DNA from 3 places in the Halomonas sp. A3H3 genome. Region 3 is predicted to be linked to each of the others. Evidence: predicted binding sites of a transcription regulator. Region 3 holds the regulator's gene; each other region holds the start of a gene.
The links. Region 3 encodes LexA, which represses DNA repair genes until DNA is damaged. Its sites were predicted from a motif close to TACTGTNTANNTANACAGTA; they were not measured.

Region 1 (2,266 bases), 3.5 Mb from region 3:
CGACTCGCCGCCAGCGACGAGGCGGGCCAGATAGCCCTCAGCGCTGTGATAGGGGACGCCCGCCATCGGGATAGGCTTGCCGCCTGACTGCCCACGCTGGGTAAGGGTAATATCCAGCAGTGCGGCGGCGCGCTTGGCGTCGTCGAAAAACAGTTCATAAAAATCCCCCATGCGGTAGAACAGCAGTACCTCGGGGTGCTCGCGCTTGATCTTTAAATACTGGGTGATCATTGGCGTGTTGGCGGGAATAGCCTGTGACATGGGCGTCCTGATTGAGCAATTTCTTTGAGAAAGCTAAACGCAGTATTCTACGCTGAACAGACGACTCACTTGAAGGAGCGACCATAGTGCCCAGCGAAACTAGCCTGAAAAATCTTGATTTAACCCTGTTAGCTCAGCGGCTGGGGCGGCTGTGTAAGCAGTTGAATGTGGAAGTGACCGCCGCTGAGTCATGTACGGGGGGAGGCATTGCCAGCGCCATTACCGAGGTGGCGGGTAGCTCTGCTTACTTTACGACGGGCTATGTGACCTATGCGAATGCTGCTAAAACGCGCTTATTGGGGGTGCCTGAGACCACGCTGGCCGAGCACGGTGCTGTCAGCAAGGAGGTCGTCAAAGCCATGGTGCTGGGCGCCTGTAATGAAAGTGGCGCGGGCTTAGCTGTTGCCGTTAGCGGTGTTGCAGGCCCAGAGGGGGGGAGCGCTGAAAAGCCGGTGGGTACGGTTTGGTTGGCCTGGGGAGATGCTGCTGCCCAGGAAGCTGAATGCTTTCACTTTCCAGGTGACCGTCAGTCGGTGCGAGAGCAGGCCGTGCGTCAGGCCTTGGTTGGGCTGGTGGCGCGCCTGAATGAGCGCGAGAAGGCGAGCAAGACGAACCAGCCGTAAGAAAAAGGCGCATATGCAAAAAGGCTGTTGATAAAATAGATGAGAGAAAGCGCGATCAAGGATTTGTTTACGGCGCAATCTTTGGCATACTACTGGCTAATTATACAGCTTGTTATGAGGAATCTCTGAATGGCTCAGGATGACAACCGCACTAAAGCGCTAAACGCTGCACTCACCCAAATCGACCGTCAGTTCGGCAAGGGCACCGTCATGCGTCTAGGCGACGCACCGCGTGTCGTCATGCCGTCGGTTTCCACCGGTTCATTGGGTCTGGATATCGCCCTCGGCATCGGCGGGCTGCCGTTTGGCCGTGTGTGCGAAATCTTTGGCCCGGAATCGTCGGGTAAAACGACCCTGACCCTTTCGGTGATTGCTCAGGCGCAAAAACAGGGCAAAGTGTGTGCCTTCGTCGATGCCGAGCATGCGCTTGACCCCAGCTACGCAGAAAAGCTAGGCGTCAACCTGGATGATCTACTGATTTCCCAGCCGGACACCGGTGAGCAGGCGCTGGAAATTACCGACATGCTGGTACGCTCTGGCGGTGTTGACGTGATTGTTATCGACTCGGTCGCTGCGTTGACCCCGCGCGCTGAAATCGAAGGCGAAATGGGTGATTCCCACGTTGGCCTACAGGCGCGTTTGATGTCTCAGGCACTGCGTAAAATCACCGGTAATATCAAAAACGCCAATTGCTTGGTGATCTTCATCAACCAGATCCGCATGAAGATCGGCGTCATGTTTGGTAGCCCCGAAACCACCACTGGTGGTAACGCGCTGAAGTTCTATGCCAGCGTGCGTCTGGATATTCGTCGTACCGGCTCGGTGAAAGTGGGTGATGAAGTCACCGGTAACGAAACCCGCGTGAAAGTAGTCAAAAACAAGGTAGCACCGCCATTCCGTCAGGCTGAATTCCAGATTCTTTACGGCAAGGGTATCTACCACGCCGGTGAGGTCATCGACCTGGGCGTGCAGTGCAACCTAGTCGACAAAGCCGGTGCCTGGTACAGCTATAAAGGTAAGAAAATCGGTCAAGGTAAAGCCAATTCAGCGCTGTATCTGGAAGAGCACCCGGAAATTATGCTCGAAATCGAAACGCAGATTCGTGAGCAGCTCTTGGCCAAGCCCGATCCTAAAAAGGAGAAGGAAGATGCGCCTGCCGAAGCAGCGGCAGAATTGGATGCGGGTGATGACGATCTGCTGTAAGACGATACGCACTAAGCTAATGCTAGCTAAGATAAGCTGATGGCATTCACCTCCCAGCGTGATGCTACGCCCCGTGATATCGCCATTGGTTTACTGGCTCGGCGCGAATACTCCCGCGCCGAGCTTGCTCAGCGTCTGAAGAAAAAGTCTTTCGACGATGCCGCTATTGATGAGTGCCT
Region 2 (2,266 bases), 160 kb from region 3:
CCATCACAGGACGTTGCCAATAGCAGGTAGTCGTTGACCTCATCCTGGCCTTTCAGTGAGGTGCTTAAGCCGCTGCGCGCCAAGGCCCAGAACTTACGACCGCCTTTCAGGACGCCAGCGGTTTCCAGTTCATACCCGGCGTATTCCGTCAGATCGCGGTAAAACTCCAGAATTTCTTCGGGCTGCACCACCTTATAACGCTGGGATACGACCGATAGTGGCGCTTTGGTATCCGAGCGGTAGAGCACTTTTTGCTCGGGAAACGAGTGAATACTGCCCAAGTGGCTGGCACCCTCCGCAATAAAACGCACCGGGGCTTCTTCAATGTGCCAGTTCATACCGGCCTGTTGCTGCCAGACCTCTAGCGGTTGTTGACGGGATAGCTGTTGCCCCAGGCCGTGCCAGGGGGTAGCGCCAACGTAGGCCATTTGTTCAACGAGATGGGCCATGATGAAAACTCCTAGCAATAAAAAAAGCGCTGACGTTAATCGCCAGCGCTTCATGGTTGGAAAGTAAGGGGTATGTCGCTTTGTGGATACGCATTAGTGCGATGTGCTGAAGGGAGGGGTTAATTGCCGGAAGCTATGACCGCACGATACGCACAGCCAGGGCGTTCCTTCACCGAGCGGTAGCTTCTGCGTGAAAAACAATTCTGCGGCACGCGAGCCTGCTTGACTGCCGGAAAAAGCCCCCATCACGGCAGCGGTCAGTTTGGCTAACGGAAAGCGGGAGGAGGCATCCGATAAAGGGGACGTTGGGGTATAGGATGCCCGCCACGCACCAATGGCTCCGCCCACTAGGCGGCTGCACACCGTGCCGATGCGTTGGGCGGTTTCAAGGTTAAGCGTGCAAGCGGCTGCACAGTAGAGGCAAGGCGGGGACATAAACAACACTCCTATAGGCGTCAAAGTGATCCCGTGTGCAGGATTCATAGGGGTGATATAGATCTGTAATTTTTTGGCTTTGACCTTTGAGTGGTTGCTTCGATAAGACTCTTTACTGATACTGTTCATAAGTACAGTAAAAGAGGGAGTCTATTATGTCATTGAACGTTTCACTGTTGGGCCGGGCAGATGCCGCGGCCTCATCATTACCGTTACCGCTTTACTCCAGTGCCGTACGCGCTGGGTTTCCGTCACCGGCGGATGACCACCTGGATGCCGACCTGGATTTGCACCAGTACGTGGTGAAACGACCGGCAGCAACCTACTTTGTCAGGTCGGAGGGCGATTCCATGCTGGGCGACGGTATTCACCATGGCGACCTACTGGTGGTTGATCGCAGTCTGGAAGCGCTGCCAGGTCGCATCATCGTTATCTGCGTGGACGGTGAGCTTACGGTAAAACGCTTGGAGCGAGTGGGCCAGCGCACCTACCTTCGGGCCAGTAACCCCGCGTATCCCCCCATTCCTATTGATGGTCGCGAATCCCACGTTTGGGGTGTCGTGACCCATGTGCTTCACAGCTTCCCCGGGGCAACGCTGCAATGATGGCGCTGATTGACTGCAATAACTTCTACGTCTCCTGTGAGCGGGTATTTAACCCGTCACTGGAAGGCCGTCCTGTAGGAGTGCTATCCAATAACGATGGTTGTGTCGTCGCACGCTCTAATGAGTTAAAGGCGCTGGGCGTGGAGATGGGGGCTGCTATGCACCTGTTAACGCCAGACGTACGTCGCCAAGCCGTGCTGTTATCCAGCAATTATGCGCTTTATGGCGATATGTCCCAGCGGGTGACCGAGGTGCTGGGCGAATTTTCACCCCATGTGGAGGTGTACTCGATTGATGAGAGCTTTGTAGGGTTTCAGGGCTTTGATGAAGATACGCTGGAACAACGGGGCCAAGCACTGCGAGATACAGTGAAGAAGTGGACGGGCATTCCGGTGTCGGTGGGATTTGCGCCAACGCGAGTGCTCGCCAAGGTCGCGAACCGTGCCGCTAAAAAGCACCCCGCTTATAAAGATCAAGGCGTGTGCAAGTTACTGGCTGAGAGCCCGTCTACCAAGGCGTTGTTGAAGCAGTTGCCGGTGACTGACCTATGGGGCGTTGCACGCCGCACCGGCAAGCGGTTACGCGTCATGGGTATTGAGACTGCCTGGGATCTACGTGAAGCTGACCCGAAACATATCCGGCGGCATTTTAGCGTGGTGCAAGAGCGCATTGTGTGGGAGTTGCGGGGCCAATCCTCCATTCAGCTAGACGACATGAGCCAGCCCAAACAGCAGATTATGGTCTCCCGTTCGTTTGGACGACTCACCAACGACCCCC
Region 3 (2,266 bases):
TCATGGAGCACTTTTGGCCCTCGCCAACAGCGCAGCAACTGTTCGGTAGTATCAATCTCCAGCCAGATATGTTCCGTTGGAGGTAGCTCAGCTAGCGTAGGAGTTCGCATGTTTTCCTTCTTCTGGCTTGGCACCGTCAAGGGCTATGGGTAACGGCGCATTCATAGCAGCCACCACTACCGGGAGCAATCGCCTGACCAAATCACGCACAGAGACCTGCTCGTGGTAATCCTTCTCCGCGATATCGCGTAGCGCATCGAGGCCAGACAAGGTAAAGATTACCGTGCCGAGCACAAAGTGTAGCCGCCAAAAACGCTCGGCGTCAGGCAGATCCGGCGTTGCTTTGCGCACAAGCTCGGTGAAGCGTGTAAACACATCGCCATACTCTTCCTGGATATAACGTCTTAGATGTCCCTGTGCTTGACTGTAGGCAAGACCCAGCAGGCGCATAAACACTTTCAAACTATTGCGCTCGGCGGGCACCGCGAGAACGGTAGTTGCCATGGTCTCGAGCAGTGTTTCCAGCGGGATAACGCGCCCGGCGTGTTGGCCCTCGAGCTCATCTAGAGCAGTATGAAAGCGCTGACTAAACGGATCCAGGTAGCGGGCAAAAACGGCCTGAATCAAGGCTTTTTTGGAACCAAAATGGTAATTAACAGCGGCTAAGTTAACCCGCGCTTTGCTAGTGATGTTGCGCAGCGAAGTTTCAGCAAAACCCCGCTCTGCAAACAGCACCTCGGCGGTGTCGAGTATACGGGTCACCGTATCAGATTGAGCCATGTCGCTCTCCAGGGAAACAGTTGTTTAAAACATAGCAAAATACTATGCCATAACGTAGGCGGGCTCAACGCTTGATTTATTGACAAAATGTGACGTATTAAATAAGCAGAAACTTAGTTTCAAACGATTAGAAAAATTGCATAGACATCGGCAATAGGCACTGACAAGCCATATACTGGACAGAGGAACATACTGTATACTTAAACACTTATTGATTAAGTCGACATTTAACTTGTTACTGTCTATTCACTATTTATGGAGTCTGGTATGTCGCGTCCGCTAACCGCTCGCCAACAGCACGTGTTTGATTTTATCGTTAAGACCATGGGCGAATTTGGCTACCCTCCTACCCGCGCCGAGATTGCCAAAGCACTTGGCTTCCGCTCACCCAATGCGGCTGAAGAGCACCTGCGCGCGCTGGAACGCAAAGGTGTTATTCGCATTATCCGCAACACCTCTCGCGGCATCCGCCTGCCCAACCAGGAACCTCAAGAAGTCCTGGATAGCGCAGTCACCGCCTTACCCACAACCAACGTGGAAGCCCCACCCACTGGCCTGCCTGTGATCGGGGAAGTAGCTGCCGGCAGCCCCATTTTGGCCGCCGAACATATTGATCGCTACTGCCCGCTACCGGCCGAGTACTTCACTCCCAAAGCTGACTATCTGCTGCGCGTACGCGGCCTTTCCATGAAGGATATTGGCATTTTGGAAGGTGATTTACTGGCGGTTCATCGCACTGACCGGGTTCGCGATGGCCAGATCGTGGTTGCCCGCCTGGACGATGAAGTAACGGTTAAACGCTTCAAACGCCAGGGGCACCAAGTGACGCTGTTTGCAGAGAACCCTGATTTTGCGCCCATTGAAATCGACCTGCGCTCTCAAGCGCTCGATATTGAAGGCGTTGGAGTCGGCGTAATTCGTGGTGGCAACGGCCAGGCACTCGGCTAATAAATCCGCTACTGCAGGTCGATATAGCGGTGGTCATTGAAGGTGGCCACCCAGTTTGGGTGATAGACCAGCAGGATGCTCAGCAGCATGCCAGTAATAAATGCCTCTGAAGGCATTAGCAGTGGTAAAAAACGCGCATACTCCTGGGCGAGATAGATCGCCTCAGGGTCTGTACCCGCGACGATAATCAGCACTACCGCCGCCAAGCCTCCTCCCAGCGTTGCCAGCGCCGCGCCAAAAAAGCCGCAGGCAAACAGAAATACCATCAAGTTATCCGGCAGGCGGCGATCTACCAGCCGCCATACCGTGCCAATAACGGCCGCCGGGACGATCCCGGTAACCAGCACATTTGCCCCCAGCAACATCCACTCATTGCTGCCAATCACCACCATGGCAATGTTGATCAGCACGTTGCTAATCAGCGCTAATGGCGCTTTAAAAACGAGTGTCATCAATACTGTAAAAACAAGGTGTAGCGTTAGCCAATCAACAGCCTGGGCACGAAGCTGCCACATCAGCATCACCGCCAGCGTAGCAC

Region 1: the regulator LexA is predicted to act here: its motif matches at 975-994, upstream of recA (recombinase RecA).
Region 2: the regulator LexA is predicted to act here: its motif matches at 1,004-1,023, upstream of HALA3H3_RS20300 (LexA family protein).

Annotation. Positions count from the first base shown of each region.
Region 1 is NZ_HG423343.1:868,825-871,090, reverse strand. It holds gene mutS (DNA mismatch repair protein MutS) at 1-261, opposite strand, end outside; gene HALA3H3_RS03755 (CinA family protein) at 345-884, shown strand; gene recA (recombinase RecA) at 1,014-2,087, shown strand; gene HALA3H3_RS03745 (regulatory protein RecX) at 2,127-2,266, shown strand, end outside.
Region 2 is NZ_HG423343.1:4,483,611-4,485,876, forward strand. It holds gene HALA3H3_RS20290 (DUF932 domain-containing protein) at 1-449, opposite strand, end outside; gene HALA3H3_RS20295 (hypothetical protein) at 543-884, opposite strand; gene HALA3H3_RS20300 (LexA family protein) at 1,040-1,489, shown strand; gene HALA3H3_RS20305 (Y-family DNA polymerase) at 1,486-2,266, shown strand, end outside.
Region 3 is NZ_HG423343.1:4,325,618-4,327,883, reverse strand. It holds gene HALA3H3_RS19635 (L,D-transpeptidase) at 1-110, opposite strand, end outside; gene HALA3H3_RS19630 (TetR/AcrR family transcriptional regulator) at 88-780, opposite strand; gene lexA (transcriptional repressor LexA) at 1,048-1,728, shown strand; gene HALA3H3_RS19620 (energy-coupling factor ABC transporter permease) at 1,737-2,266, opposite strand, start outside.